Crateriforma spongiae: one gene and its partner. The protein of the gene in region 2 interacts with the protein of the main gene of each other region in a pairwise test. Links are inferred from orthologs where the notes say so. Each region holds a gene or a part of one and is shown on either strand. Other genes may lie near its edges. The genes, in order: leuS and ligA.

Region 1 (16,339 bases), on a different replicon or contig from region 2:
CGTTGATCGCGGCAATGGATTCGTCTTGCTCGTGATGAAAATCGGCGTGCTCGACGCCGGCAAAACGGTCTGCGAGCAGGCTTTCGTACTTGGCACGAATGTCCAAGCCCGAACGCAACCACAGGTTCGATCCCATCGAGATCTCGACGCCCGTTTGGTCTTGGTCGGTCATTTGTTCAATGAACGGGCGGAAAAGCGAATCCGTGTTTTTATCGCGATACAACAAAGACCGAAGTTCCTCCTTGGTCGGACCTTTGGCAGCCGGTTCCAACAAACTGAGTGCCATGTGGATGTTCATCGGGGAACAAAAAATGTTCTTGTCGTCGGCTTTGCACAAACGCCGCAGCATATCGATGCTCAATCGATTCTGTTCCGACACCAAGGGTGATAAATCCATCGGTTCGGGTCGCAGTTCATTCGCGACCGTGCGGGCGGACACGAACGCCAGCGGAATCGATAACAGCAGGGTGATCGCCGCGACGGCCAGCGATCGGCGTTGCAGCCAGCGACAGGTGGTTTGTTTCAAGCTTTGAAGTGACATCATGGTTTCCTATTCAGTAGGCGGACGAACGAGAGAAGAAGAAGCTCAGCAACAACGCGGCGACGAACGGTGAAGCGATGAGCGATGAACACAGCACATCGGCATTACGCCGCGCCGTTTTTAAAAGCCCAAGAACATGGCCGGCATGTCGGCAGCGGGTGTTTGCTTGGGGGGCGTGGATGGTGGATCCGGTTGCACTGTTTTTTCGGGGCGCGAAACCGGCTTTTCGGGACGCGAAATCGGTCGGCCGATGGGGGCCGGCGTGGGAGGCCGTTGGCGAACGATTTTTTGGGTTTGCTGGGTCTGGAACGCTAGGGTCTTGATGGCCGACTGCAATCGTTCGACCAGAGATGATTCAAGCATTTTCAGTGACTGTTCAGCGCTACGGCTGATGCGTGTGGCCTCGTCCAACTGCCGAGACAGTTCCGTCAAACCTTTGGGCGTCGGGATCTCTAGCTTCAGCTTGCTAAGCAGTGGATCAAGCAGCTTGTCGACGATTTTGTTTAGCGGTTTCAGGATGATCCCAGCGATGGCTTGGGGCTTTTCCAGGATTTCGCGAACGCTGAAGCTTTTCGTCTTTCGAGTGATCGGGTTTTTGATTCGAATCGGTTTGGAAATCACGTCATCGATGCGGGCGATCAGTTCTTCGCTGGCTTTCATTTTGTCGCCACTTTGCTGAAGTGATTGATGGACCGTTGCGAAGGCTGCGAACACACTGTCGATCTTTTGAAACAACGATGTGATCAAGCGTGATTGCTGGCCCAACCGTTGGATCGCATCGACGGTTTGATCGACGGAACGGCGATGCTGCGAAGCGGTGAACTCGAGTGTCTGATGAAGTTGGCGATGCGTCGCTGCGATCTCCGTCGCCTGAGAAAGCGAATGCCGGTACACGCCGATGTCGCGACGCAAGGTTGCCAACTTGATGCGGCCGCCGGCAATGGTCTGTCGCAGATCTTTGACACGCTGGCGTGCCGGTTTCAAAACGTCGCGTTCGAATCTGTCCGCCTTCTTGCGAACCTTCGTGATTTGATTCTGCAATCGCTCGACGTTTTTCTTCAGATGACGCGCCGCGGTGCGAACGTGCGGCACCGATTGATAAGGCGTCAAACGATCGGCCAACTTTTTCAATCGACGATCAAAGTCGCGAATCAGGCTGGTCGTTTTGATTCCGACTTTGACTCCTTCGCCGAATCGCCAACCGGATTGGTCCAGGTGGACCAGTTGGGAATCGAATTCGCTGATCTGTGATTGCAATCGACGCAGGTCTGCATCGATCGCAGCACACTGGGGAAAGCGGGGGGAGATCGACGCAGACGCTGGTGCGGGCGACAGGCTGGCCCAGATTCCGCCAATCAGGGTGGCGAGCAGGAGGCTTTTGCGGATCATGCGACCTTGGCGGGGCTTGTGTGCAGCGGGTGACCGAGACCGACGTGGTGTCGATGTCGATCCCTGCGAGAGCCAACGTCGAAAGGTGACAAAGATTAGTGGCGAATTCGGATTTCATCCCCGTCGGGGGCTTGCGCTTCGATTGCCATCGGTGGTGGCCGATTCGTCGCTGATTACAGCGAAAACCGCAGCGTTAGCACGGCGTGGGGCGGAATCTGACCCTGCGATTGATGCTGCGGTCGGGGGGCGAAATTGTGTTCGTGGTCGGTCAACCACGCCGCATCTGGATCGCCGACGCCCGGCCCCGTCACGGTGTAGGGACGGTGGGTGGGCCGGTCGTTGACGATGTGAACGACCATTCGATCGTCGTTGCGGACACACAGGGCTTCCAGGCCGCCGGGCTGTTCGCCATCACCGCCGGCATCCATTTCGATGGGGACACATTGGCCGCCGGCCGGGCTGGTGTTGGCGATCTGCTGGAACACGTAATAGGCCTTGCTGCGCCAGTAACGTTTCTGCGGATATCCTTCGCCCCACTGTGTGCTGATCAAGCCCGATTGGTTCTGGGCCGGGTGCGCCCATTCGAATGCCATCCAGGCCGAACACCCCAAACGCAGCGCGTTGGTCATGTTCCGCCCATATTCCATCGCCGACGCCAAATCAGATTTGGGAGACCGCTGGGCCCACTCGGTCATCCAAATCGGTTGTTGGTCCGACTTGGTGAAGCGTCGTAGTTCCTGGAAACGAACCGGCCAATAACCGCCGGTGTTCCAGTAGTCGTGAACACCCCAGGCGGCCAAGTGATCCAATTGTCCGGACTGTACAAAGTCGGCCAGACGATCGCTGTCCTTTCCGGCGCGGGTGATCGAGCCGGCCCCCAACGTTTCCGGAAAAACGAATCGTGGAAGGTGATCAAATTCATTGTCGGCTTCGATCAATTCGATGATGGCGTTTCGCACCTGGACGTGCGTTTCGGCCAGTTCAGTCAGTGATGTGTAGTGCGTTCCGTCTTGGGTATGAGGCCAATCGGGTTCATTGAATAAGCAGAGATAATCAATCGTGGTCCCCTTCCACTTGGCGTGCTTCAGGAACGCGTAAACGTATTCGGCCATCTCCAGCCGGTATCGATCTCCCTTCTTCAAACCGCCATTACCGGTGGTCGCCTGATTGGTCTTCATCCACGGCGGCGGCGAATAAAGACAAGCGAAGACCTTCAAGTCGGGGTTGCGTTGTTTGGCATTCCACAGAATCCAAAACAGCCGGTCGCATCGCGACCAATCAAAGGCATCATTGTTCAGCGATTGCCAGTCGTCATTGTCATTGGTCGGCTCAAAGTCTGGACGGATCAACGCGTGAACCAATTGTGTGTCCACGTCGCGGAAGCACCAGTCGAACAGATCGTTGCTGATGTTGAATTGGTTGTCATAGAACATGACTCCGGCACCGAGCCCGGTGTAAGGGTGTCCGGTTTGATCGGGGTGAATCCGTAGGGTGACGGGATCGGACGACGCGGGTTCGGTAACTTCCAATGTCACTTCGGTCGCGACATCGCCGGCGGTCAACTGCACGGTGATCGCATCACCAGCGGATTCCGGAATGATCACGAACGGATTGCGTGGTTCGCCCGTGGGGTCTTGGACCAGGGATGCGGACCCCCTGATGTTGACCTGATAGGTTTGTGGATCGGCACTGGACCAGCGATTGCTGCCTTCGTACCGGGCCTGGATGTGGATCAAATTCGGGCCAGCGGCGAACAGCCCGTCATCAGGTTCGGCCACCCGTAGTGCGACGATTTTTTTCGGCGTCTCTTCCGGTGATTCAGCGGAAGCCAATCGCGACGCCGACACTACGGCGACAACAGACAGAAAGACGACGCGGGCCGTCGTGATGTTCATGGGAGTCCCCAAGGAGTGATCGTGATTTTGTTCCCAGTGTAGATCAGTCGGCCGGGCTGTTTTCGAGCCGGCTGTTGGTCGATGCTCCGCTGCGACAGTGGGGCGTCGCGTGGGCAAATGCGTCGGTCAGGCACGGCCAAGACGCCACGGCAACGGGAAACTGGCTTTACACAGGGGGTGGGGATCGGGATAATACGGGGCTTTGAAACCGAAGGCCTTTTCCGCTGTCCGCGGCGGAAAAGGTTTCTTTTTTGTCCGAAAGGAAGGATGGATGCACGAGACCGTTCCCATGACGCGGGAGGGTTACAACCGTTTGAAAGCCGAAATCTCTCGCCTGGAAAACGATGAGCTGCCCGTCATTACCGAAAAGTTGGCTGCCGCCCGCGAGGAAGGCGACCTGAAGGAAAACGCCGAATACCATGCCCAGCGTGAAAACCAGGGCATGCTGATGGCGAAGATCAGCGAGCTGAAAGACAAGGTCGCTCGGGCGTCAATCGTTGATACGTCGCAAATGCCCAAAGACGAGGTCGCTTTTGGCTGCACCGTGACTGTCGAAGACCTGGCCTACGGTGACGAAGAAGAGTTCACCCTGGTGGGCACCGGCGACGAAGATTACGACACGAACAAGATCCTGGTGACCAGCCCGCTGGGCCAAGGACTGATCGGCAAAAAGGTTGGTGATACCGCGGAAGTCGAAGCGCCGGCCGGCATGCTGAAGTTCAAGATCCTGAAGATCGAGTACGAATCCTAGCCGCTTAAAAATCTTTCACGGGCGTTTTCGCCGTCACGTCAAAAAGGGCTCCGAGGTCGCAATGACCGCGGAGCCCTTTTGCATTGGACTATGGGAGGACGCTTCGGTTCGATGACCGATCCGGTGCTAGCGGGCGACCGGTTCGATGTTGGTGGTGATGTCAAAGCCCATGTCGCGGATCATGTCATAATCGACTTGCGGCGGTTGTCCCTTGGTCGTCAGGTAATCGCCGACAAACAGGCTGTTGGCCACATACAGACCCATCGGCTGCATGTGACGCAAGTGGATTTCGCGGCCGCCAGCGATGCGGATTTCACGATCCGGATTGACGAACCGGAACATCGCCAACGCCTTCAAGCAGTCGTTGGGCGACATCGCTTGGGTGCCTTCCAGCGGAGTGCCGTCGATCGCATTCAGAATGTTCAGCGGGATTGAATGCACGCCCAGATCTTTTAGGTCAAACGCCATCTGCACGATGTCGTCGTGGGATTCACCCATCCCGATGATCCCACCGCTGCACATTTCCATTCCCGCGTCGCGAACGTTTTGCAGGGTTTGCTTGCGGTCTTCGTAGGTGTGCGTCGAACAGATGTGACCGTAATAGTTTTCGCTGGTGTTCAGGTTGTGGTTGATGCGATCAACACCGGCGGCGAACAAACGATCGGCTTGTTCGCGGTCCAGCAGCCCGAGGCTGGCGCAAATGTCCAAGTCATACTTGGCTTTGATTTCCGGCACGATGGATTCGACCGCGTTCATTTCACGCTCGTTCGGGCCGCGAGCGGAGATGACCAGGCAATAGGTCTTCGCACCCCGTTCGTGCGCCAGCTTGGCCGCTTCCATCAAGCGATCACGCTGCAGAATGTTGTACTTGGGAACCGGCGCGTTGCTGACCTTGGACTGGCTGCAGTAGCTGCAGTCTTCCGGGCACAAGCCGCTTTTCGCGTTCATCAGAAAGTACAGCTGGACGGTACGGCCGAAATGCTTTTGGCGGATCCGGAAACCGGCGGCCATGATCGCCGGGACGTCTAGGTCCGACGCGCTGACGATCGCCAACGCGTCTTCACGGCTGATCGTTTCGCCGGCCAGCACCGACGAGGCCAGTGAGTCATAGAAACCGGGTTCCGCCATCGGCTTGGCGTTGATCGCCACGTCGGAATCGGTGGAAACGGGAGGCAGGGTCTCCGGGGTGGCCGCGTCGGTGGTCGACATGATCTATCGGGCTCGCTGAATTCGATGAACAGGATCGGGGACGCCGTCCTTGACGCGATTTCCGTGGCGCGACCGGACTTTTGGGTCCGCAAAAAGCGGATTCGTATCGGTCGGCCCCTCGCATCGGGCGGGCTTTTGCATCTGCGGTGCAGATCGTTCAACATGGTGGCCCTTGGCCGACAATTCAGCAAGAGCGGCCGACCGCCGCGTACCCATTTGTGAACCGTCTGCGTTGGATCCCACCGAACCTGATCGAAGTCCCCAAATGGGGCCCCAAGCTTGGACATTGCGTCTGGGGTGTCTGGCCGAACTGGCATCGGCGTCCGCTCCGGCGTCCGCGTCGAATCGTCCTTTGGGCCGCGGCGACCGAGTTTTGGTGCGGACATCGCGGGGTGTGGAGCTGGGGGAACTGGTGTCGCCGGTGAGGTGGAATTTCCTACAAGGGCGTCAAGGTGGGCCCTCGCCGCAGATACTGCGCCGCACCACACCCCAGGACGAATTGCTGATTCGACGGTTGGATCGGCATCGATGCGAAGCGGTGGAGGCTTGTCGCGACGCAATCCGATCGGCAGGGATCGTGGCGACGCTGTTGGACGTCGATCACTTGTTCGACGGCGGGACGCTGTTGCTGCATTTTCTGGGCGACGTTCCCGAGCAGATCGACGCGATCACCGGCGACATTGTGCGACAATATGAAGCAGTGGTTCGCACCGGTGAATTTGCCGAATTGCTGGAAACCGGATGCGGTCCGGGGTGCGGCACCGACGCCGCCAAAGGTTGCGTCGGTTGCGTGTCCTGTGCCGCCCATGCGGCCTGTCGCACGGCCCGCTGAATTGGCGTTGGCGCGAGACGCCGATTCGTCAGGGTTTGATGACGAAGTTGACCAGACGCCCGGGCACGGCGATTTTCTTGACGACCGTTTTCCCGTCCACCAGCGACTGGACTTTGTCGTCGTCCAACGCGGCTTGGATCATGTCGTCCGGTTTGGCGTCGGCGGGGACCTTGATCTTCGTCTTCACCTTGCCGTTCAGTTGGACCGGGATCTCGATCGTTGATTCGCGGATCGCATCTTCGTCCCAGGTCGGCCAGGTGGCATGGGCGATCGAATCATCGTGACCCAGGCGGTTCCAAAGTTCTTCGGCCAAGTGCGGGGCATAGGGCGACAACAGAACGAGGAACGAATTCATCGCTTCGATCGGTCGTTCGTCTTGGCGGGTGAAGAAGTTGGTGAACTCCATCATCCGTGCGATTGCCGTGTTGAAGCTGAGCCCTTCGGTGTCTTCGGTCACCTTTTTGATCGTCTGGTGAAGGACACGGTTCTGTTCTTCGTTGCAGGGCTGGTCGACCAATTCGGCACACAGTTGATCGTCATCGGATTTCGCATCCACGATCATTCGCCAAACGCGATCCAAGAAGTTTCGCACACCGCCGACGCCGGACATGTTCCAGGGCTTGGTGGCTTCGAGCGGTCCCATGAACATTTCATACAGACGCAGCGAGTCGGCACCGTATTCACGCACCACCGCGTCAGGGTTGACGACATTGCCACGACTCTTGGACATCTTGTCGGCTTTGGCGATGACTTCGATGTCGGTTCCTTTGACGTACAACTTGCCTTTGCGTTTTTCCGTCGCATCATCGTCAAGGTCGTGGCCGTCGGTGCTTCGCAACACCAAAGTCTTGTCGTCTTCTTTGCCTCGCACCGCTTCGATGCCGACGTCGGCCAGAGTTTTCTGGTGCTGTTGGGCCTGATCTTCGCTCAAGTGAAATTGTGCTTGGCCCAAGATCATGCCTTGGTTGACCAGCCGTCCGAACGGTTCGGCGCAGGTCACGTGTCCGCGGTCGTACAAGACCTTGTGCCAGAACCGGGCGTACAACAGGTGCAGCACGGCGTGTTCGGCACCGCCCACGTACAGGTCGACGGGCATCCAAGCCTTTTCCAGCTCGGGGTCGATCATGCATTGGTCATTTTTCGGATCGATGTACCGCAGGTAGTACCAGCAAGATCCCGCCCACTGGGGCATGGTGTTGGTTTCGCGTCGGAAACGCCGTCCGTCCAATTCGACGATCAACCAGTCGTCGTCGGCCTTGGCCAGCGGCGGTTCGGGGCGGCCGTGGGGTTTGAAGTCTTCCAATTCCGGCAGCGTCACCGGCAAGTCTTCGGCCGGCACGGTGCGTTTGCGGCCGGTCAGTTCGCCGGCTTCGTCAATTTCATGAAGCACGGGGAACGGTTCGCCCCAGAAACGCTGGCGGCTGAACAACCAATCGCGAAGCTTGTAATTGACCGCGGCTCGGCCCAGGTGATCGCCGTCCAGCGATTCGGTCACGGCCTTCTTCACTTGGTCTGTCGTCTGGCCATCAAACGGGCCGCTGTTGATCGCCACACCGGTGGCCGAGAAACAGGCTTTGCCGGCCAAGATGGCTTCGCGTCGGGGATCATCGTCATCGGGCCCGACGACGGGAATCACGGGCAAGTCGAATGCTTGGGCAAACTCAAAATCGCGTTCATCGTGCGCCGGGACCGCCATGATCGCGCCCGTTCCGTAACCGGCCAAAACATAGTCGGCGACCCAGATCGGAATGGGCTTTCCGTTGACCGGGTTGATCGCGTGCGATCCGGTGAAGACGCCGGTTTTGTTCTTGTCGCCTTCGGTGCGTTCTCGATCACTTTTGAAGGAGGCTTGTTCGCAATACTTTTTGACTTGCTGCGATTGATCTTCGGTGGTCAATCGTTCCAGCATCGGATGCTCCGGTGCAACGACCATGTACGTCGCGCCGAACAGGGTGTCGGGCCGAGTCGTGTAGACGCGCAGGGCATCGGTGGGGTCCGTCGGAAAGCCCGACGCGCCACGTTCGGCTTTCCAAGCGTCGAACTGGTCGGCCGGGCCGATGAAGAAATCGACTTCCGCGCCGGTGCTGCGTCCGATCCAATCCTGCTGCAGTTTTTTGATGCCGACGGGCCAGTCCAAGTCGTCCAGGCCGGACAACAGTCGTTCGGAATAGGCCGTGATTCGCAACATCCACTGACGCAGCGGAATACGTTTGACCGGATAGCCGCCACGTTCGCTTTTGCCATCGATCACTTCTTCGTTGGCCAACACGGTTCCCAACTCGGGACACCAATTCACCAACGCGTCGTCTTGATAGGCCAGACGATGATCGTCCTGGTACGATTCGATCGCCGCATCACCTTGGGCGGCGATTTCCGCTGGGATCGGCAATTCGGAAATCGGACGACCCTTTTGTTGTTCGTCGTCGAACCAGGTGTCGTACAGGACCAGAAAGATCCACTGGGTCCAACGGAAATAGTCTTCGTCGGTTGTCGCGACGACCCGATCCCAGTCGTAGCTGAAACCCAGCATCTTCAGCTGGCGTGTGAAGTTGTCGATATTCCGTTGCGTCTGGATCCGCGGATGCTCGCCGGTGCTGATTGCGTGTTCCTCGGCGGGCAATCCGAACGAATCGAAACCGATCGGGTGCAGCACGCTTTCGCCGCGCAGACGCGCGAACCGTGAAACAATGTCCGTCGCCGTGTAGCCTTCGGGGTGACCGACGTGCAGACCGTCGCCGCTGGGATAGGGGAACATGTCCAGCACGTAGCGTTTGGTCCCGCCGGGCAAACGTGGCGTGGCGAACGTGCGATGGGTCTGCCAGTATTCTTGCCAGCGGGGTTCGATTTCGGCGGGGTTGTAACGCGGCATCGGTATCGCAGTCGAGTCGTCGGGAAAGAGGGGATCACGGCGGAGCGCCAGCATCGCCGCCATCGCCCGGGACAAAGGATTCGGCGGGCTGGGCAACGCCAGGGCATCGCGAGGCGGGATTCTAGGACAACGTCGTGGAAGCTTCCATGACCGGGCAATCGCCGACGGGGGACCTACGTGTCACCGCAATCGACGTTGACAGCGGTCCGCGGCGGCTGTTATCCCGCGATTGACGACCGGATCCGTCCCCCTTTCAGCGATCCCTTTGTGGCCAAATCGGCGAACCTGCCGGAGACATGTTCACACAGGCGGTCGTGCTGTTGACCGACGTTTGTGACCGCCCGCCGGATGTGAAGGTTCGGCAGCGACGGATCCCCCCACCGACCAACCAGGCTTCATCGCCAGCGTTCTTTTTGCGGGAAAAGGACGCCATCCGTGCCTGTCAAAGGTTTCGCAGCCGCGTGACCTTTGGTGTACGGACGTGTCAGGATCACCGCGCGACGATTACTGGGTCAATCGTCTCGACAATGACCTGCGGCGATGAAGTCACGACGCACCGGGGTGCGCTACGACGTGCCCCGGTGCGGGGATACAATCGCCAGCATGCCGACCAACGATCCCCAGCGCGAAGCCGCGACTGACGACGCAGCGTCTGACGAACAAGTCAACGCCGATGCAGCCACCGACGTCGAAAACGGAACCGACCAAGATCCCGCTTCGCCGGGTGTCCAAGGTGATTCGGTGTCTGACCCCGCCGATGACGTCCTGCCAGGCGATGACACGGGTTTGGACGACGCTCCGCCGGTGACCGTCCAGGATGAACGACGGCGTCGACGCCGAAAGAAACAGTTGGCTGTGGCCGTCGCAGTGATCGCGGCGGTGATTGCTGTGGTCGTGTTCTGGGGCGGCGAATCGCTGGACGTGATGCCCGAGACGACTGAGGAAGTTCCCGCGGCCCAGCGATTTCACGCTCTGGTTGAACAGATTCGTGCCGATGAACTGCAGTCGATCCACGTGACCGAATATGAGGTCACCGACGCGATGTGCCAGCAATTGCGGGGCTTGGACAGTTTGCAACACGTGATCTTTGACCAAGGCAGCATTGGTGACGAAGGCTTGGCGGCGATCGCTTCGCTGCCCAAGCTGCAGCACGTCCGCTTGCGGTTGTCGCCGATCACCGACAAAGGCTTGGCGTCGCTGACCGAATGTTCCGATCTGTGGCTGATCAATCTGCCGCACAGCCGGGTGACGGCCGACGGCGTCGCTCAACTTGGCAAACTTCCGCGGTTAAGACAGCTGCGTTTGGGAACCGATCGAGCGGGCAATGACATTTGCCGCGCGATCGCCGGTTTGACTTCGCTGCGCGGCATTCATCTGATCGGCATCGGGGTGACCGACGAAGGCATGAAGTTGATGGCGGAAATGCCCTACCTAGAATCGCTGTATTTGGACGATTCCGCGGTGACCGATGTCGGATGGCAATGGTTGTTCGACACCAAGCCGCAATTACACGTGCACGTCGATCAGCAGCACCACGATCGCGACCCCCACGCCCATCGCCACGACTGATCGATGACCGGCCGTCGCGTCGAATCCCATTCGCACAGACTTGGATCGACGCGACCGAACCGTCATGATTGGCGGCATGAATGCGAAAGCCCCCCACGCCGATCGTTTGCGCTCGTTGCGTCAGTCCTTCGAAACGCACCAGATCGATGCGTTGTTGGTGACCGACGAGATCAACGTCGGCTATTTGTCCGGGTTCACCGGTGACAGTTCTTACCTGTTGGTCGGCACCGGCGAAGCGACGCTGTTGAGCGACCGGCGATACGAAACACAGATCGCCCAGGAGTGTCCCGATTTGGCCGCCGCGGTTCGGCCGCCCTCGCAATCAATGCCGGACTTGCTGGCGGAGGTTTTGGCCGGATCCTGTTACCGTCGCGTCGGCGTCGAATCATCCAGCGTCACGTTGGCCCAGTGGGACGCTTGGCAAGACCGATTGGCCGATGCCTCGCCGTCGATCCAGTGGGTGCCGACCGCGGGCGTGGTCGAAGCGTTGCGGCAAATCAAAGACGAATTCGAAATTGGTCGAATCCGCCAATCCATCGACATCGCCGAACGGGCGTACGTTTCGGTGACCAGCCGTTTGACGTCACGGATGACCGAACGCGAAGTCGCCCATGACTTGGAATCCGTGATGCGGACCTTGGGGGCATCGGGGGTCAGTTTTGAACCCATCGTCGGTGCCCAGCCCAGTGGTGCCCTGCCCCATTATCGGCCCGATGCGGTGCCGCTGGGCGATGCCCCGACGCTGTTGATCGACTGGGGGGCTTTTTATCAGGGCTATGCCAGCGATCTGACGCGGACGCTGCATCGTGACGCCGCCAGCGACGCGTTTCGTCGCGCCTACGATGTGGTCCTGGCGGCTCAATTGGCGGCCATCGAACGCATTGGCAACGGCGTCGCGGCCAGCGACGTCGATGCGGCTGCCCGCAATGTGATCGAAGCGGCGGGGATGGGCGACGCGTTCAAGCATGGGCTGGGGCACGGAATCGGGCTGCAGATCCACGAATCCCCCCGGATGGCGTCGGTCAGCCCGCAGGTGTTGTCCAGCGGGATGGTCGTCACGGTCGAACCCGGTGTCTATTTCGAAGGCGAATTCGGCATCCGAATCGAAGATGACGTCTTGGTGACTGATTCCGGGTGCGAAGTGCTAACGCGACTGCCCAAGGGCCTCGATGATTGTCGGCTGATTCTGTAAAGTCTGCGATCTGATCTTTTGGGGCCACAGCGCCGATACTGTTTCGCCACCGGAGCCCAAAGGGGCTGGGGCGGCCCGGTCGGGGCACCCACCACGAAGCCTCGCGCTGCTGAAAATCATCCGTGGCTTTTCCCGTCACCTCCGCGATAGAACGATAAAGAATGAGCAAGGGAGAAAAGTCAAACACCGGCGTGTTTGACATCGATCGCATCCGTCAAATCGTCCAGTTGATGGAACAGCACGAGCTTGGCGAAGTCGATCTTCAGCAAGGCGACGAAAAAATCAAACTGTGCCGTGGGGTTGCCCCGGCTGCCGTGCCCGTTGCTGCACCGGCACCGGTCGCGGCTGCACCGGTCGCGGCTGCACCGGCCGCGGCGCCTGCCGATGCATCGGCCGACACGTCGGGCACGATCACGATCAACGCGCCGATGGTGGGTACTTTCTATTCACGCCCCAATCCCGAATCGGAAGCGTTCGTCAAAGTCGGCACGGTGGTCAGCCCCGATACGGTGTGTTGCATTGTCGAAGCGATGAAGGTCTTCAACGAAATCCCCGCCGAATGCAGCGGCAAGATCGTCGAAGTGTTGGCCCAAGACCAACAAGCCGTCGACTTTGGCAAACCGTTGTTCCGTGTCCAGCCGCTGGACGGTTGAAGCAAAACCTGACGTTCTATGTTTAAGAAAATTTTGGTCGCCAACCGCGGCGAAATCGCGCTGCGCGTGATCCGCGCTTGTCGTGAAATGGGCATCACCAGTGTCGCCGTCTTCAGCGAAGCCGACCGTGATTCGATGCACGTCCAATTGGCCGACGAAGCGTACTGTGTCGGTACCGCTCGCAGTGCCGACAGCTATCTGCGGATCGATCAAATCATCGCGGCTGCAGAAGTTTCCGATGCCGACGCGGTCCACCCGGGCTACGGCTTTCTGTCGGAAAACGCCCACTTCAACGAAGTCTGTCGTGAAAGCGGATTCGAGTTCATCGGCCCCAGTGCCGATGCGATGCGCAAACTGGGTGACAAAAACACCGCCCGGTCAATCGCCATCGCCAATGAAGTCCCCGTCGTTCCGGGCAGCGACGGGTTGATCGAATCGGACGACGTGGCACGACAGACCGCGGCGGAAATCGGCTATCCCGTATTGATCAAAGCAACCGCCGGTGGTGGCGGCAAAGGGATGCGGATCGCCGAAAGCGAAGACGTTTTGGCCAGTGCATTGAAAGCCGCCCGGAACGAAGCTGCTGCGGCGTTCGGCAACGGTGGGGTCTACCTGGAAAAGTTCATCGATCGCCCACGCCACATCGAAGTCCAAGTCATCGCCGACACCCACGGCAACGTTTGCCACTTGTTCGAACGTGATTGCAGCGTTCAGCGTCGGCACCAAAAGCTGATCGAAGAAGCACCTTGCAGCACGCTGACGCCCGAGCGACGCGACGCAATTTGCCAAGCGGCGGTGCGGATGATTCGCGGTGCCGATTATGCCAACGCGGGAACCGTTGAATTCATCGTTGACCAAAACAACGATTTCTATTTCATCGAAGTCAACGCTCGGATCCAAGTCGAACACCCGGTCAGCGAACTGGTCGCCGGCGTGGACTTGATCAAAGAACAGATCCGCGTGGCCGCTGGCCAACCGCTGTCATTCAAGCAAGAGGATCTGGTCTGCACCGGGACGGCGATCGAATGTCGCATCAATGCGGAGAATCCGGATCGCAATTTCCAGCCTTCACCCGGCCGAATTGAATCGATGTTTGCCCCCGGCGGAATGGGCGTCCGTTTCGATTCGCACGTCTACGCGGGCTACACCGTGCCGCCACACTACGATTCGATGATCGGCAAGCTGATCGTGCACCGCCCGACGCGTGAAGAAGCGATCGCCACGATGCGGCGTGCTTTGGCGGAACTGCAGATCAAGGGCATTTCCACCACGGCGTCCTTCCATGATGTCGTGCTGGGGCACCCCGAGTTTGTGGCTGCGACCATCGATACGAAGTGGGTCGATCGCGAATTCCAAAAGCCCTGATCAATCGGTCGTGGTTCGATCGATTTAAAATCGCTCGGTCGACGCTTCGGTGTCGGCCGAATCGGATCCAGCGGCGTCCAACGCCGCGATCCATTCTTGCGGTTGGTCACCGAAGTCTTTGCCGGTGGCGTCACGCAGCGAGTTGACTGCCAAACGCTGGGTCGACGGGTCGCTGTCATTCAATGCGATGCGTAGCGCGTCCACGGCGACCGGAGATTGAAATCGTCCGAGTGCGGCGATCGCGGAATTGCGGACATCATCATCGGGGTCGGCGTTGACCGTGGTGGCCAACAGCCGCGCCGCTTCCTCGTCACCCCGTTTACCCAGCCCACGACAAGCTTCCATTCGGACTTTGAAGTCGTCGTCATCCAGGCCCTTGCGCAACAGGTCCAATCCGTTGGCTTCGTCGGCACGGCCCGCGGCGACGACGGCCAACCGCCGCATTTCCGCGCTGGGGTCGTGTTCGTAAATCTTGTCCAGTTCACTTAGCCAATACTGTTGGCGATCGGCGGTCATCCGGGCAATGCCACCAGCGACGTCCTGCAGTTCTTGGTGTCTTTCAAAGTCGGTGATGCCCAACTGACGGTCGTCGCGCCATTCCTTCATCACAAAGTACGGATTGACCTTTTTCAACGCGTACAGCGGTCCGTCGTGACAACCCGGTGCGATCGTCATGATCGTGCCAAGCAGAACGGCGGATCGTATCGCGAAACCGAGGCGAATGGCCTTAGCAGGACGACTCGGTTCGATTCGGCTGCGGATCATGCGTGAATCAAGGCTCGTGAAGGAACGCGTTAGGGAAGGTCCGTCGCCAAGGCAACGCGACCGTTTTGCGATGTAGCAAACCACGATGGCTGCCTCCAAGGGCAGTTTATCGGCAACTGTGAAACTGCCAGTTTCCGCAACCGCCGTGATAGGCACCGAATGCGGGCCGGCGCAATCCCCCCCGCCCAATCGATCCATTCGGATCAGTTGGCCCCATCGGATTGTCTTCCCATGGTTTCTAAATGAACACACGCCCCATGTGCTAACAGTCAACGGCACAGTTTCGATAGAGCCGAACGAAACGCGATCTGGGTATCGCGTCGACGAACCAATGCGACTTGGCAGAGTTGCGGTTTGTGACGACGTCATCCCGTTGCGATGCGATGCTTCGGCACAAGCAAACTGATGGGGGCATCATGGCACTTTCCATTCACTCGAACCGTTGGACGACTTTTGCGCTGTTGATTGCGTCGGCTTGGATTGCATCCATCGCCCAGGCGCCCAGGGCACAATCCATCCACGATTCCATCGCTTCGCGCACGTCCAACGTCCGTGTCGATCCCGTTGGGACGGACTTGCCCGAGTCGATCACAACCGAGTCACACTCGTTCCAACGCGATCCAACATCCGACAGCGTGAATACCCAGGATCGGATCACGATTCATGTGGGAACGTCCACATCGATGACCGGGCCATGCGCTGATTTAGGCAATTCCGTTTTGGACGGCATTCGGGCCTCCTTCCATCAGGCGAACGCCGAAGGCAAGCGGTATCGATTTCAAATCACGGCGATGGACGATGCCTATGATCCTGCTAAAACGGCGTCGAACACGAAACGGTTGCTGGCCGATCCGACAATCTTGGCGGTGATCGGCAACGTCGGAACTCCGACCGGCGTGGTTGCCGCGACGATGTGTTGCCACACAGACACGTTGTTTTTCGCACCGATCTCAGGCGCGCAGATCCTGCGAACCGAAGGGACGCAGACGCTTCAGCATTTTCGCGGCAGCTATGAAGACGAAGTGTTGGCGTCGATCAACGCGATCCTTCGCTGCAGCGACATTCCAGCCGACCAGATCGGCTTTTTCTGCCTGCGGGACGGACTCGGGATGGCAGGATTCAAGGCCGCTTGTCGGGTATTGGAGCAGCACGGTGGTATTCCCGCGCATCGCATACCGGTCGGGTTGTACGCCAGAGATTCGCTGGCCATTCAAAACGGTTTGGCGGACCTGCTGAATCACCAGCGACCGCCAAAAGCAATCATCGTCGGCGCGTCCACCGACGCGACGAAAGAGTTTGTGTCCCATGC
Region 2 (15,961 bases):
CCGACGGGACAGAAAAACTGTTGGTACGGCTGGCCGGTGGGGGCGAAGTCGAGTGCGTGCTGTTGCGTGACGGAATCCGCCGCAGCATCTGTGTCAGCAGCCAAGTCGGATGTGCGATGGGATGCGTTTTCTGTGCCAGTGGTTTGGACGGAGTGGAACGCAATCTGACCCGGGGCGAGATTCTGGAACAGATGCTGCGTTTGCAGTCACGATTGCCCCAAGACGAACGCTTGAGCCACATCGTCATGATGGGGATGGGGGAACCGCTGGCAAACCTGAACAACGTGTTGGCGGCATTGGATGTCGCGAAGTCGGAAAAGGGGCTGGGCATCAGCCCGCGACGGATCACGATCAGCACGGTCGGATTACCACCAGCCATCGATCGCTTGGCGGCTGCCGATGTGCCATTCAATTTGGCCGTCAGCCTGCACGCCCCCAACGAAGCGTTGCGAAACGAATTGGTGCCGGTCAATCGAAAGGTCGGCATGGAAGCGGTGCTGCAAGCGGCCGATCGATACTTTGCCGCCAACGGTCGACGCTTGACGTTTGAATATGTCTTGTTGGGCGGTGTGAACGATGACGAAACATGCGCCCGACAACTGGTCAAGTTGTTGAAGACGCGGAACGTGATGCTGAACGTGATTCCGTACAACCCGGTTGCGGGCTTGCCGTACCTGGAGCCGACCAAGACGGCGATCGCCAAGTTCCGCCAAATCTTGGAACAAGGCGGCGTGACCGTGAAGTTTCGTCAACGCAAGGGCGGCGAAATCGATGCCGCTTGCGGTCAACTGCGTCGGAATCGACAGACGACCGGCTAAGCGTTTGCTCCCGGTCGTTGCCTGAGGGGCGATTCTGTCGTCGTCCTAAGGTTGTCGAATCCAATGACGTTCGCGTTCGGGGTTGTTCGGACGACTAGCAGCGCCTGCGGCCGACGACTTCGACGTTGCAAAGGGTGACGCGGCCAGCGCGTCTTCGGGTGATCCGTTCAGGCTGGGGATCGGTGTCGACGGTGCGACGGATTTGGGCCCCATCTGCATCGTCATCGCATCGCGAAAGGTCGCCCCGGCGTTTGTCGGTTCATTGCCGGAGGGAAGCGGAACGTCGGAAACCGTTGGACGCAACTGAGTCGCCGCGGTTCGGCCTTGGACACCGGTGGCTTCGGCGGCGGCGGTTTGCGGGCGGGCGGCATCATTCTGGTTGATGTTGCCCTGCGCGTTGTCGGCGCCGGATGGATTCGTTCCGAGCCCGGCCAGGGATCCACCAAACGGCATGCGGGGCGGTGCATCGGCCGGTCGCTGGGTTTGCCCCTGGGGGCTCTGGGCGGTCGGCTGGGCGTACTTGGCAACCGCGTCGAATCGCTGTCGCATCGTTTCGGTGGGTTGGACCGGGACGGCCAGGTCCTCGTACGTCAGCGGCAAATTCATCGGCGGACGGCGTACTGAAGGCCCCGGAGGGGGCGGCGGCGGATCGTAAGCGACCAGATCGGTCAGCGACTTTAGATCATCGCTTGCTGCCGGGCCGGCCTGTTCCGAACGAGGGCCAGGCGCGGTGAAAAGGTCGCCTGATTCACCGAACAGATGGCCGGTTTCACCAAACAGATGGCTCTGCGATGCCGTCGGACCGGTGGCCCTGGCGGGTGGCTGAGTCGGCTGAGACGACTTTTGGTGAAGGCGGAAAGGCAATGCCGCCAAGACGCCGCCGACGCAAATGACGACGGCAAGATTCAAGACTCGCACGGACGAAACCTGCAACGAAGGTGGGGTGGCGTCGTCCGTGATGGGTCAGGCGAGCTTCATGCTCATCGATCTGCATCGGCACCACCGAGAGCAATGCATCAATGAAATTTCAAAGATTTTCCAAAATTCGACTCAGCCCACCTTCTTCGCCGACGCCCTTCGACGAAAACCATTCGGACTGATAGATTTTTCCGCTCCGACGCCGAGGCGTCCGTTTCGCTTTTTCCCATTCCTTCACCCGTTGCCCCGCCCAGATCCACATGGAAGCCGGAATCGTTGGCTTGCCGAACGTCGGCAAAAGCACGTTGTTCAATGCTTTGACGCTGTCCAAGGCCGCGCAAAGCGAAAACTATCCGTTCTGCACGATCGAGCCCAACGAAGGCATCGTCAGCGTGCCGGACCAGCGTTTGGACCGGATCACCAAGTACATCGTGCCGCAGAAGTTGATTCCCGCGACGTTGAAGCTGGTGGATATCGCCGGCATCGTCAAAGGTGCTAGCGAAGGCGAAGGTTTGGGGAACAAGTTCCTGAGTCACATCCGCGAGGTCGACGCGATTTTGCAGGTCGTCCGCTGTTTCGAAGACCCCGATGTCACCCACGTCGCCGGGTCGGTGGATCCGCTGGCCGATATCGACACGATCGAAACCGAATTGATGCTGGCCGATCTACAGTCGTTGGAAAATGCGTTGGGCAAAGCCCAGCGGACCGCTCGCAGCGGCGACAAGGAAGCGAAACTGCGCGTCACGGTGATCGAAAAATGCAGCGAGCATTTAAACGAAGGCAAGCCGCTGCGATTGCTGAATCTGAATGAGGCCGAAAATGCCGCGATTTCCAGTTTCGGATTGCTGACGGCCAAACCCATCCTGTTCGTCGCGAACGTGGACGAGACCGACTTGGACGGCAAGAACCCGCTGGTCGACAAGGTCCGCCAACATGCCGACAAGGTCGGTGCCGACGTTGCCTGCGTGTGTGCGAAGCTGGAGGCGGAGATCGCGGAATTGGATGAAGAAGACCGCGAAGAAATGCTGGCCGACGTTGGGCTGGCCGAACCGGCGCTGAATCAGATTGCCCGAGCCGCCTATCACACGCTGGGTTTGCAAAGTTACTTCACCGCCGGCGAAAAGGAAGTCCGTGCTTGGCCGGTACCCATCGGTGCGACCGCGCCGCAAGCGGCAGGGGTGATTCACAGTGATTTCGAGCGTGGGTTCATTCGCGCCGAAGTCTATTCTCTTGACGATCTGGAAGAACACGGTGGCGAAAAAGAGATTCGACAGGCCGGTAAACTACGCGTGGAAGGCAAAAGTTACGTGATGCAGGACGGCGATATCTGTCATTTCCTGTTCAACGTCTGAACCACCGCGGTGCCGACGGCATCGCTTTCGATCAAACTCTGTTCCGCCCCTGACCCGACCACATTTTCCTCCGACTGAGGCGTTCATGAACAAAATGTTGATTCCTATCCTGTTTGCCATCGGCACCGCGTTGTTTTGGGGCTGTTACGGACCGACCATTGGCAATGCGGCAACGCCGCGCGGCATCGACGGCAAACCGTTGTTGCCGCCCGAAGGCTGGTCCCCGTTCAAACCTTACGTCTTCATCGGCATCGCTTATCTGGTCATCGCGATCATCGGCGGCATCGCGATGATGAAGGTCAAAGGAGACAGCTTCACGTACACGGGGGCACATTTCGCAACGGCCAAGTGGGGGTTTTTGGCGGGCACCCTGGGCGCGCTTGGCGCTTGCTGTTTGACCACGGCGATGATGACCAGTCGCGGCAACGCGTTGTTGGTGATGCCGATTGTTTTCGGGGGCGCGGTGACCGTGACCGCGATTGTTTCGGTGTTGCGTTTGCACGAAAGTGTGAAAATCAGCCCGATGCTGTGGATGGGGATGGCGTTGACGTTCATCGGCGTGGTGATCGTCGCACGTAACACTCCGCACGGGCATGCACCCACCAAGCCGGCCAAAGGTCACGGTGCCGCCGATCACGCGGCGTCCGACGCGGCACCGGCGGGTGATGCCGTCGTGCACAACGAGGGTGCGATCACGGATGAAGCGGCCGGCTGATCGCTGCTGCGGATAATCACGAAGATGAGTGAAGCCGAAACGCTGACCGCTCAGGTGCAAGCGATTGATCGTCAAGTCGCGCACCTGTGGATGGTCCGTACGTTCTTAAAGCACTGCGACGAGGCCGAAGACGACGAAGATCTGCGCGACATCGTTCGCGACATCTATGATTTCATCTTGGCCGTCGGGCCGGTTGACGAAGTCGATGATCCGGCCGCTTACGTGAAGATGGCCAAAAAGAAGTTGCGTCGGCTGCGACGTGCGTGCGATTTGTACGTGGAAATCCAGCCGGAGGTGTCCGGTCACACGAATTTTGTGATGGCTGCTCGATCGCTGCAGATTGCCACCGAAGCGATCGCGGAAATATTGGAACGGTCCGCGTCTTGAAGACGATTCGGCCGCGATGAATGAACCAGCGGGTCAATCACGACAGCGTCTGGAAAGTTCTGCCAGCGTGCCGTTATTGATGATTCGAATCGCGTCATCGGCCGTCATCTCGCCGCGATAAATATTCAAGGCGGCGTTGTCGGCCAGGCTTAGCATGCCTTGTTCTTTGGCCGTCTGGTGAATCGCGGATGCCGGTTCACGGTGCTCGATGCACTGCGTGATCGTGTCCTCCACACGCATGATTTCCGCCAGGCAAAACAGTGATTCATAGCCGTCACCAAAACAGGCGTCACACGACTGGGCCGTCCAAAGTCCCGGCGATTGGTCGCCCAAACGGCCGGCGACTGCGGGGCTGACGGGCAGTGGATCATGAACCTCTCTCTGGCTTCGGCATTCCTTGCACAGTCGCCGGACAAGTCGTTGACAAATGACGCCGACCAGGGCGTTGGCAACGAACTTTGGCGGGACGTCGTAATGCAACAGCGAATCGATCGCTTCTGCGGCACTTTTGGCGTGGATCGTCGCAAGCACCAACTGTCCGCTGGCACCGGCGCGGACCGCGGTGGTTGCCGTCACACTGTCACGGATTTCACCGATCATGATGACGTCGGGGCTGTGACGCAAAACGACGGTCAACAAATCGGCAAAGTCCAAACAGGCTTTCGCGTTGACCTGTGTTTGCATCACACCGTCGATCGCATGTTCAATCGGATCTTCCAGCGTATGAATCTTGCGATGGCCGTCGTTCAAGTGTTTCACCGCAGCATACATCGTGCTGCTCTTGCCGCTGGCGACCGGGCCGGACACCAGGATCAGTCCACCGCGGTGCGATAACAGTTCGCGCAGTTGCTGGACATCGCAATCATCCATGCCCAATTGATTCAGGTCGCGACATCCGCTTTCCGGATCGAACAAGCGTACGGCGACATCGGTTCCGAATAGCGTCGGCATCGTGCTGAGCCGCAAGTCGATTTCACGACCGCATGGCGTTTGCACCACGCCGCGTCCTTCGGTCGGGCGAATCGCATCGCCGGCGTCACAATTTGCCGCGACCCGCAGGAATCCTTGCAGCCGTCGTCCGTAACTGCGCGCAAATCGGCGAACTTGTTCGATGCGGCCCATTCGGCGAACCGACACGATGACGCAAGATTCCGCGTCGCTGATAAACAGGTCGCTGGCGTGTCGTTCGACCGCCCATTCCAAAAGATTTAACGCGAAAGTTTCCGCTGGTGCCAATTCCATTCCGGCGTCAGCGGCTTGAAAATCAATTTCCGCGTCGGTCGCGGATGACGAATCGGTGGATCCCATTTCGGTGTCCCGGCAGGAAGGCTGGATCATTGATCCCTTCATCGAGCACGATCGATCGATGTCGCGCCGGATCGACCGTGTCCCGTGTGTGCCGTGCTGGCCCGTCACCGTGACGACCGCGTCCTGCGGGCGACTTTGGGGGGCAATCCGACAAAACGGGTCGGCGTGATGTCGATCCCATGCAGAAGGAAGATCCTAGCAAATCCGCCACCGGTCGTGGTCACGCGTCATGGATGCGATTGTCGGCCAACCATGCGCGAAATTCGTCTTCGTCGACGACCCGAACGCCCAATTGTTTGGCCTTGTCTAGCTTGCTGCCGGCCTTTTCCCCGGCGACCAGGAAATCCGTGTTCTTGCTGACGCTGCCGCTGGCCCGTCCGCCAAGTTCGGTGATCGCCTTTTTGATTTCGTCACGCTTGAAGTGTTTCAGCGTGCCCGTGACGACCAGGGTCTTGCCCGACAGCCACCGTTGCTCGTCATCATCGGGCACCGGTTCGGGATCGGTCATCTTGACGCCGGCCGCGGCCAAGTCATCCAGCGTTTGGCGGCCGCCATCACTGTGGATGAATTCGTGCAGACTGCCGGCGATCCGGTCACCGATTTCGTGGATGTCGGCCAAATCTTCTTGGGACGCGTCGCGCAGCAGATCCAGCGTGTGGTATTTGCCCGTGATGATCCGCGCGACACTGGGACCGACGTGACGGATCGAAAGCGATGCCAGCACTCGTGCCAAACCACGATCACGGCTGGCGTCGATCCCTTGGATCAAGCTGTCCGCATTCTTCTGTCCCACCTGGACTTCGATCTCTTTTCTGTCGCGTCCTTTCCGCAATCGGATCCAATTCAATTCGGCGACTTGATCGGCGGTCAAACGATAAAGGTCGCCATAGGTTTTGACCAAACCACGGTCCAGCAGAACGTCGACCAGTTCGTCGCCCAAACCATCGATGTCCATACCCGTGCGGCTGCCGAAGTAGATCAACTTTTGGCGTAACTGAGCGGGGCAGGCCGGGTTGGGGCATCGGATGTAGACACCGCCTTCATCCCGAACCAGTTCGGTATCACACTCGGGACATTGCTTTGGAAAGACGTAGGGTTTCAAGTCATCAGTGCGAAGGTGTTTTTCGACACGCACGACCTTGGGGATGATCTTGCCGGCTTTTTCAACCACAACGACGTCGCCTTCGCGGACATCCAGTCGTTCGATCTCGTCGGCGTTGTGCAATGAAGCGCGGGACACGGTGGTTTCGGCAATCTCCACTGGATCCAGATGAGCCACCGGTGTCACGGTTCCCGTCTTGCCGACTTGGACCGTGATCTGGTTCAGTCGTGTGGTGGCTTCGTAGCGTTCAAACTTGTACGCGACCAACCAACGTGGACTCTTACTGCGAATGCCAAGTTTTTCGCGGCTGGCAAAGTCGTCGACCTTAAAAACGATCCCGTCGACTTCGAAAGGCAAGTCAGGCATCTCGTCTTCCAACGCCGCGACCGCTTTCATTGCTTCGGACCAATGGTCGAACACCATCACGTCGGGTGTCGGCGGGATGCCAAAATCCCCGAGTCGTTTTAGGAATTCCATGTGGTTGTCGGCGTCCATGCCCGACACTTCGCCGATGCCGTGTGCAAAGAAACGCAGGTTTCGTTGGGCGGCGATCGCGGGATCCAGCAATCGGATCGTGCCCGCAGTCACGTTGCGTGTGTTCTTGTAAAGCGGCTCGCCGCGTTCGGCTTGACGGACATTCAAATCGGCCAAGTCCGCGTTGGTCATGTAGACTTCGCCGCGAATCTCCAAAACATCCGGTACTGATCCGTTGTCGTGCAGGATCAGGGGCAGGTCGCGAACGGTTCGAATGTTGTGCGTGATGTCATCGCCGACTTCGCCGTTGCCACGGGTCAGCGCCAGCATCATGCGTCCCGCTTCGTATCGCACCGACGCCGCGACGCCATCGATTTTGTATTCCATCACCCACCGGACCGGTTGGCCGTCCAGCGATTTTTCCGTGCGTTCAAAATAGGCTTGCAATTCATCGCGGCTGTACGTGTTGTCGATCGACAGCATCGGCACGCGATGGGCGACCTGGTCCAGGTGTGCGACCGGTTGATCGCCGACCCGCATCGTGGGCGAATCGGGATCACGCAGATCGGGGTGATCCTGTTCCAGTTGCTGTAAACGCTTCAGCAGGCGGTCGTACTGCAGATCGCTGATTTCCGGAGTCGCGTCGACGTAGTACAGTCGATCGTGATGTCGAATCTGCTGGCGCAGCGACTGAACTTCCTCGGCGACCGACTTGTCTGTCATGCCCGTTGTCTTGTTGAAAAGAGAATGGCGGGACGGGGCCGGTGGCAAAACCAAGACGCGTCCGAGCGGGCCCCGCTGGGAACGGCGGAGCGATTCTAGCGGCGCAAAAAAAAACCGACGAGTCGGGCGTTAACCCTTCCCATCGGCAAAATGATTTTGACCGGTCGGCGGCAAAATGGAGCCGCTGGGAGAAACGCGCTCGTCTCAGCGTGCTACTGCACAAGCCTTTGGTGACGAGGGCGAACCCTAAAAATGATCCCTCTGCCGAAAAGACGGCCAAAATCGGTGCGGGTTTCTTCGACCCGCTTTGTCATCTTAGGCCCGAGCAACGAGCCAGCAAGAGCAACTTTCGGTTTCCGGCGACACCGATCGCCATTAAATTCCGCCAATTTGCGGAGGACATTTGCGTGCACCCCAGTACCCGGCGTCAAGCCAATTCGGTGACATCGCGCGCGACAGCAAAGATGACGCCTTCGCTGCGGATCGCTTTGGCGGTCCACTCCAGCACAACGTACCGACCGTCGCGGCGTTGATACCGGTTTCGAAATCGTACGACGGGCTTACCACGATCCAGCACACTCATCTGGGCCCGCGTTTTTTCTCGGTCCTCGGGGTGCACAAAGTCGATGAAGGGACGCGTCTTTAGCTCGTGGTCGTCGTAGCCAAGGAGCCGTGAAAAATTGCCGTTGATCCGCTGAAAAAAGCCTTGAAAATCGGCAATGCAAAACAAGTCCAGCGACAGTTCGAAAAAGCGGTTCATGTCGCTTCGCAGCTGTTCCAAAGCTGTTTCGTGATAATCCGCCACCGCTTGAGCCACCTCCAACGCGTCGGCCGGACGGTCTTCGGGTGACGAAGCCATGCACCGGATGGCCAACCGGCGTAAATTCGGATCACAATCACAGTTCCGCAAGCGATCCTTGAACTGGCCCTGCGAAGCGTCCAGCGCCATCTGGTAGACGATTCGAATATGGTCCGCTTCGTATGGCGGATGCCCCGTCAAGATCTCGCAAAGAATCGCGCCCAAACCGAACACGTCGGTCGCCGGCCCGACCTGACCACCACCGGCTTGTTCGGGCGCCATGTATTCCGGAGTACCACGGACCCGCGAACGGTTTTCAAAATCATTGCTCAGGCAACTCAGTTCCGGCGGATTCGGCTGATCGCTGTGGTAGTGTGCCAATCCCCAGTCCATCACATGGACTTCGCCAAACGGTCCGACCATCACGTTGGACGGCTTCAGATCCAAGTGGATGATTCCTTTGGAATGCGCAAACGCCATCGTTTCGCAAATGTCGGCAAAGACGTTCAGCAACTGGAATCGCGGCATCGTTCTTTGCCGCAGCACATCGCCCAGTGTTTTTCCGTCGACCAGTTTCAACACGTGGTAGGGTCGACCGTCATCGCACCGTCCGCGGTCGTAAATCGGAATGACACCGGGATGCGACAGGTAACTGATGACTTGCGATTCGTTTTGGAAATCTTCCAGGCCGCCGGCTTGATCGTTCCGGTCCTGCCGCAGAACCTTGACGACAACGTCGCGGCACAAGGTCAGGTCGCGGGCACGGTAGATGATGCCCATACCGCCACGATTGATGCGGCCACAGATTTCGTACCGGGGGCTGTCCAGCACCGGTGGCGTTTCGTCACAAATCGTTTCATCTGAATGCGGCAGCGAAAAATCGGTGGTCAGCGATTCTCGCCGCGCTGCACCTGTTCGCCGCTGGCCCCTCGGATCGTCTGAGTGCCCCAGATTTTCGCTCGATGCGTCCATCGGTAACCTCAATTCGCTTTCGCGTTCGTTCAGTCTAACGAACCCGGCAGCCCCATGAGGGGGAATTGCCCGACAAAATCACCGACCTTTCCTTCCACGTCGCTCGCCGGACCGACGCGTTGGTGCAACTGACGACGCTATTCGCGGTATAGAAAATGCCGGAAACCTTCGACCAGCAATTCCTGGTTTGGAACGGCCTGGTACAGCAAGAAACCGAGAATTAGCACCGCGGCGACCACCATCGCAACGCCGCGTGAGCCCGCCACGACGGGCGTTTTAGCGACTTCGCCCCGGATGGCTTTCAAGAATTGGAACCAAAAGCCGACGGTCACATTCGGTTCGAACGCGATCACGCTGACGTGGTCGACGCCCGGATGGGAATCCAGTCGGAATCGAAAGCCGTGGTGCGGAAAGAAGATCTGAAAGCCGCGGGCATCGGTTTGCACGTCCGCGTCCATCGTTCGCGCGGCGCGACAAACCGCTGGAAAAGCCTCGTCAATCAACAAGCCGTGAATGCAAATTCGTGGTCGCGTCGTCAGGGAAACCAGCGCCACACACAATGCATAGAACGCGGCCAGCATGAACCAAACGCGCCATCCGAAAAGGGCACCGGCGGCGGAGGGGAAAAACAATTGGGCGGGACCGATGGCAGCGAAACCGGCCACCGCGATGCCCAGGGATGCCGCTTCGCGCGCCGACGTTGTCACGAACGGGCGTCCCGACAGACGCAAACCGCCGATCAGCAACAGATAACCGGCCAGCGGCATCAATGCCACGCACAACGAAAAGGGATCGGGCAAATTCACGATTGCATCACCGCGTGATCGGGCGGGACGGGAACCGAATGGACCAGTGCCAACACGGTTTGACCAGACACGGGACGCAAAGGATCGCCGACCGTGTTGATCGACAAGCTGTTGTCATCCTTGATGACACACAGCAACACCGTGTCTTCACCGTACCGTTCCATGAAGTCGTCGTAGGTGAATGCATCGGTCAACTTGGTGGATTTGAACGTCGCGCCGGCTTGGTGCATCGCCGCGATCGCCGAGAATGTCATCCCTTCGCCGAACAATTCGCGGCCCAGCAAATTTTTGGTCAACCCACGTCGGCCGTGCGAGTTTTTCAGGCTGAACGTTAACTGATACAAGCGTGATCGGTCGAACAACGTGCGGCATTCACGCAGCGACAACGTGTTGACCTCATCGTTGGGGGTCATGGCCATCATGCGACCGATGCCCGCCAAGTTCAATTCTTCGCGGGCATGCTCATTCAAAATGTTCATGCACACGCCGCTGAGCCCGTCCATCTTGGCTTGCGAGATTTTGTTGTAGTTCGTGTCGACCAGCATCACGTGGACTTGGTTGGCTTGCAATTCACCGGCAAATTCACGCACCCAAGCATCGGCACCGGCAATCAAAACCCCGTGATTGTTTTCATCGGCCAGTTGCAAGAACTTGGCCAGCGGGGAAGCCAACATGCCATAGACGGCGACCGTACCGACGATGACCAGGAAGGTAACGGTGACCAGTTGATCCGCGCTTGCGACGTCGCCTTCGACCGCATTACGTTGCAGTTCCAACGCAAAGATACTGCTGACCGCCGCGGCGACGATCCCACGCGGCGCGAGGCCGGCGATGAAGGTTTGTTCGCGGTAATTCAGTGGGCTTCCAATCAGCGACAGATACACCGACAGCGGACGCACCACCAAAATCAAAACGCCCAAGAACAATAGGCCGGGCCAACCGATTTCGATCACGTTGTTGATGTCGACTCGTGACCCCAACAGCACGAACAGGCATCCGATCAGCAGCGTCCGCAAGTTCTCCTTCAGTTCAACGACGTGTTCGACGTCGACCTGTTTTTGATTGATCAACCAAATGCCCATCACGGTGACCGTGATCAGACCGGATTCATGCGCCAGCTGATCGCTGATGGCATACATCAACAACGCGAACGACAACGCGGCGACGCCGTGCAGCATGTCGGGCAGCCAAAACTTCCGCAGCACCAGCGTCATCAGCCAACCACTTAGCACGCCCAACACCACACCGACCAGCGATGTCCAGGCCAGCATGCCCAGGGCGATTCGCAGCGACGGATCGTCCCCATGCAGAAACGCTTGTTCGAACACCAGCACGGCCAAGACCGCGCCGATCGGGTCGATCACGATGCCTTCCCACTTCAGCGCCGATGCGACGCGACGGGACGGACGGACGTGACGCAGCAAAGGCCCGATCACCGTCGGACCGGTGACCACCAGAATCGCCCCCAACAACAGGCTCATTCGCCAGGGGAAGTCCAGGATCTGGTGGGCCGCGATCGTCACCCCCGCCATGGTGACGGCCGCACCGATTGTCACCAATCGCAATGCCGCACTGCCGGATTCACGCAGTTCTTCCAGTCGCAGCGACAGTCCGCCTTCGAACATGATGATGCCCACCGACAGCGAAACCAGCGGGAAAAGCAGCTTGGGGCCGGCCGTGGCGTCACCGCCGGTCAGTTCGGCCAGAAAATCATCGGGATTGATGAATTGGCCCAGGCCGACGCCGAACAGCAGCAACAACAGAATGCTGGGCAGATTCGTCCGGTGCGCCAGCCACTGTGCGGCGCTGCCGAGTGAAGGTACCAGAGCGAGATAAAAAAGGAGATCCATGGGCCGCCGGGTCGACGCGTTGACAAACGAGTGAACAAGGTCATCGGTCCGGGCCACACGGGGGCCCAGTAGCGACGGACGTCGCCGGAAGTGGAATTGTTGTTGCTATCGCCCCGCAACGCTAGGCAGCACCAGATGATTCCCGGGGCGGAAGAACCCGATGGCGTTGATTCGGCCCCACGGTGTGGATCCCACAGTTTCGCCACAGCCGTTGCAATTGAACATCCGAGGGGCACCCGGTTGGCCGGGAAGTGAACAAAATGAGGCGTCCGTTTGGTTTCCGACCCATGTTTGCTTGGGCAACGCGTGGTGCCCATATCTTGTTCAACGATCGGCCGGTTTTGACGGTCGATCGCATTGTTGCAAATTTGAAGGGCTTGCCCCGATGCACAGCCGCCCAATGGATAACGGCCCGATGGGAAACCGACTGTCTGCCTTGGATGTCGACGCACCGCACGTCTTTGACGACTTGGATACCGACACACTGGTCGTCGACCCAGACCAAATGCTGCAGCGGATCGACGATGCGATGGATCTGATCGCCCAAGCCAACTGCATCGCCCAAGACACCGAAGCGGTGGATCAGTATGACGTGACCGTCCTGGTTCCCGTCTACAACGAACGCGATTCGTTGCCCGAGGTCTTGGATCGATTGGACCAAGTCATGCCGCCGGCGACCGAAATTGTCGTCATCGACGATGCCAGCACCGACGGGACCACCGATTGGCTGAAGGAATTGCCCCAGCGTCGCAATCGCAGGGTCCTGTTTCGACGTCGCAACCACGGAAAGGGATCCGCCGTTCGGCTGGGCATTCGACACAGTCGCGGTAAAGTCGTGGCGATCCAAGACGCCGATCTGGAATACGATCCCGCCGACTTGTTGCGAGTCATCTGGCCGGTCTTGGAAGGCAAAGCCGATGCGGTGTATGGATCGCGATATTTGGATTCGCGGAACAAGGATCACTTCCTGCATCGCTTGGGCAACGGAACACTGACGGCGATCAGCAACCGTCTGACCGGTCTGAAACTGACCGACATGGAAACCTGTCACAAAGCCTTTCGCGGGGAGTTTCTGCGGTCCATCGCGCTGAAGGAATGCCGGTTCGGTTTCGAGCCGGAGATCACCGCGAAAGTTGCTGCCCTGGGCGGTCAAGTGATCGAAGTGCCGACCACTTACACGGCGCGTGGTTATGACGAAGGGAAAAAGATCGGTTGGCGTGACGCGGTCAGCGCGCTGCGTTGCATGTGGCGCTATCGTCGCGGGTGATTAGGTCCGCGGTCGAGCCGCCGGTTCAGCCAGATCGCTTCGGTGGATACATCATCGTTTCCAATCCTTTGCGGGTCTGTTCAAAGACGCAGCGGGGCGTAAAGCTGGGCCATAGACGCCGGAACACATCGGTCGGTTTCGAATCGTTCACGATGGTGCGTTCGGCGTCAAACCTATCCCCACCCCACTTCCCCCGCATCCCGACGCAGTGGTCCCGCGGGCTCCGGCAAGATCCGGCGGCCGCGACCCCACGCCGGAACATGGTTGGCAATTCCGATGGCTCGCGTTCTGTATTTTGATTGTCTCAGTGGCATCAGTGGCGACATGACCTTGGGCGCGTTGATCGACTTGGGTGTCGACGTCAACGAAATCCAAGACGCCGTACGTTCAATGGGCCTGCCCGACATTTCGATCACCGCTGATGAAGTCAAAAAGAAGGGCTTTCGAGCGGTCCATGTGAATATCGAACATCCGCCGGAACACGCTCACCGGCACCTGCACCACATCGAAGAAATGATCGATGCGGGCGACAAAATCAATGACGATGCAAAGGCCTTGGCCAAGAAGATCTTCCACGTCGTTGCCGAGGCGGAGGCCAAGGTGCACGGAACGACCCTGCAGAAGGTCCATTTTCACGAAGTCGGCGCAATTGACTCGATCGCCGATATCGTGGGCACCGCGGTTGCGATGACACAGTTGGGCGTCGATGCCGTGATGGCATCAGCGGTACCCACCGGGACGGGCGAAGTTACGATCGCTCACGGACGCGTTTCGATACCGGCACCAGCGACCGCCGAAATTTTGTGTGATGTCCCGATCGCCGGATCGTCGATCCGCGCCGAACTGACCACGCCGACGGGGGCCGCCATTTTGAAAGCGACGTCGCGTGGGTTTGGTCCATTGCCGTCAATGGCGATTCAAAAGGTCGGCTATGGTGCCGGAACGATGGACTTGGATGCTCAAGCAAACGTGTTGCGTGTCTATCAAGGCCAGATACAGGACGACGCGATGCTGGCGGCGGCTGGAACGCAGTTTGATCAAGTCGCGGTGATGGAAACCAACGTGGACGACTGTTCGGCCGAACAAGTTGCTGATGCTTGTCGGCGATTGCTGGACGCCGGCGCGCTGGACGTTTTCCAGATTCCTTGCACCATGAAAAAGGGACGCGCGGCGGTCATCTTGAACGTCATCGCACCGCCCAGCCGCGTCGGCGTGTTGGAGTCCATTCTGTTTCGGCACACCACATCGATCGGCATTCGCAAGCAGACGATGAACCGCAGCAAGCTGGTTCGACGCGCCGAAAACGTTGACACCGCGTGGGGCCCGGTTCGCGGCAAAGTGGTTCAATTGCCCGATGGTCAAGAACGCTTCACCGTGGAACACGACGATGCCGCGGAAATCGCGGATGCCAGTGGGCGCGATCTGGCCGAAATCCGGCGTGCCGCTGAACAGGCCTGGGCCGAGAAGTCTTCGGACGATCAAGCCAAGTAAGACCGCGACGGCGGTTCGGGCTGGTTATTCGGTCGACAACGCGATCGTTCCGGCGTCCCAAGAATCCGCATCGGGGACGTCCCAGTGGACGGACGTGCTTTCAGGATCCGCATAGCGACCGTTCAGCTTGTCGCCTTCTTGGGATCGCGTGACAGCATTGAACGTGCTCCAAACGAACGTCACGTCGTAAATTCCCGGGGTCGCGCCATCGCCGGCGGTCCGCGTGCTGATTGCGAAGCGACCCTCGGCGTCCGTGATGGCTTGAGCCAGCGGTGGATCGGGCTGAGGCGGATGCAGCTGGATCACCACGCCTTGGGCCGGATCGCCATCGACGGTGACTTGTCCTGTGATCGGTACCAAGTCACCCGGTTGCCGGGTAGGACCACAGCCGGCGCAGAACAAAGGCATCGCGACCAAAAGAGTGAACGTGAACACATGGGCCGCCCCTGGAAACCAATGGGCCGAATGCGTTGATCGGTTTTGTTCTTGGTCGGCTTTCATCAACTGGCCATCAGTTTCCATCGATCGCAAAAACCTCTCCACCGCGACGCGTGATTTGGGCCGCGAAGACCTCGGGGTCGACGTTTGCATCGATCAGTCCGACCGATCCATCGGCTTTGGCAAAGTGGCATCCACCGGGATGAAAGCTGTAAAAACCGAAGCCGCGAGCGTTGGTGCAATTGATTGCGCAAGGTCCGCCCTGTGGGGGCCAGCTCAATCCGCCCTGCAACGATCCTTGCAACCAATGTTCTCCGTTCAAAAGGTCGCCCCAACCGCCGCCTTCCAAGCCGATCAAATTTTCGGTCGCCACCGGATCGACTCGGCGTCCGCTGTAGACGACGTTCCCACCGGTTCGTTCGCCAAACATGATGGTTTGCGACAACCCATCGATCACGTCTGCGAATCGGCCGTCATGTTCACCACCGAATGCTTCGCTGACCACTTGCAAGACACCTTCGCGGTTGCCTTTTAGTTCGGG

Evidence for each region.
Region 1: the proteins of ligA (region 2) and leuS interact in binary tests that used the Escherichia coli proteins (3 or more experiments, as listed by UniProt). The link is inferred for Crateriforma spongiae from one-to-one orthologs.

What each region holds. Positions count from the first base shown.
Region 1 is NZ_JAAXMS010000001.1:983,121-999,459, forward strand. What follows is about bases 6,446-9,787. They hold leuS (leucine--tRNA ligase), read right to left. Parts: upstream 9,487-9,787; coding sequence 6,646-9,486; downstream 6,446-6,645. Other genes in these bases: HFP54_RS03745 (hypothetical protein), read left to right, coding at 6,446-6,617. In the rest of the region: HFP54_RS03720 (serpin family protein), read right to left, coding at 1-544; HFP54_RS03725 (hypothetical protein), read right to left, coding at 662-1,930; HFP54_RS03730 (glycoside hydrolase), read right to left, coding at 2,104-3,825; transcription elongation factor GreA, read left to right, coding at 4,097-4,576; biotin synthase BioB, read right to left, coding at 4,703-5,704; more of HFP54_RS03745, read left to right, coding at 6,051-6,445; HFP54_RS03755 (leucine-rich repeat domain-containing protein), read left to right, coding at 10,090-11,055; HFP54_RS03760 (M24 family metallopeptidase), read left to right, coding at 11,132-12,247; accB (acetyl-CoA carboxylase biotin carboxyl carrier protein), read left to right, coding at 12,409-12,900; accC (acetyl-CoA carboxylase biotin carboxylase subunit), read left to right, coding at 12,919-14,265; HFP54_RS03775 (HEAT repeat domain-containing protein), read right to left, coding at 14,290-14,940; HFP54_RS03780 (ABC transporter substrate-binding protein), read left to right, coding at 15,447-16,339.
Region 2 is NZ_JAAXMS010000005.1:506,361-522,321, forward strand. Bases 5,259-8,222 are described here. They hold ligA (NAD-dependent DNA ligase LigA), read right to left. Parts: upstream 7,798-8,222; coding sequence 5,719-7,797; downstream 5,259-5,718. Other genes in these bases: HFP54_RS15830 (GspE/PulE family protein), read right to left, coding at 5,259-5,528. In the rest of the region: dual-specificity RNA methyltransferase RlmN, read left to right, coding at 1-818; HFP54_RS15810 (hypothetical protein), read right to left, coding at 864-1,736; redox-regulated ATPase YchF, read left to right, coding at 1,997-3,088; HFP54_RS15820 (DMT family transporter), read left to right, coding at 3,174-3,803; HFP54_RS15825 (amidohydrolase), read left to right, coding at 3,828-4,190; more of HFP54_RS15830, read right to left, coding at 4,224-5,258; HFP54_RS15840 (protein kinase domain-containing protein), read right to left, coding at 8,225-9,568; HFP54_RS15845 (hypothetical protein), read right to left, coding at 9,706-10,374; HFP54_RS15850 (cation:proton antiporter), read right to left, coding at 10,371-12,224; HFP54_RS15855 (glycosyltransferase family 2 protein), read left to right, coding at 12,640-13,491; nickel pincer cofactor biosynthesis protein LarC, read left to right, coding at 13,768-14,982; HFP54_RS15865 (peptidase associated/transthyretin-like domain-containing protein), read right to left, coding at 15,007-15,483; HFP54_RS15870 (DUF1559 domain-containing protein), read right to left, coding at 15,494-15,961. UniProt on the Escherichia coli protein: DNA ligase that catalyzes the formation of phosphodiester linkages between 5'-phosphoryl and 3'-hydroxyl groups in double-stranded DNA using NAD as a coenzyme and as the energy source for the reaction.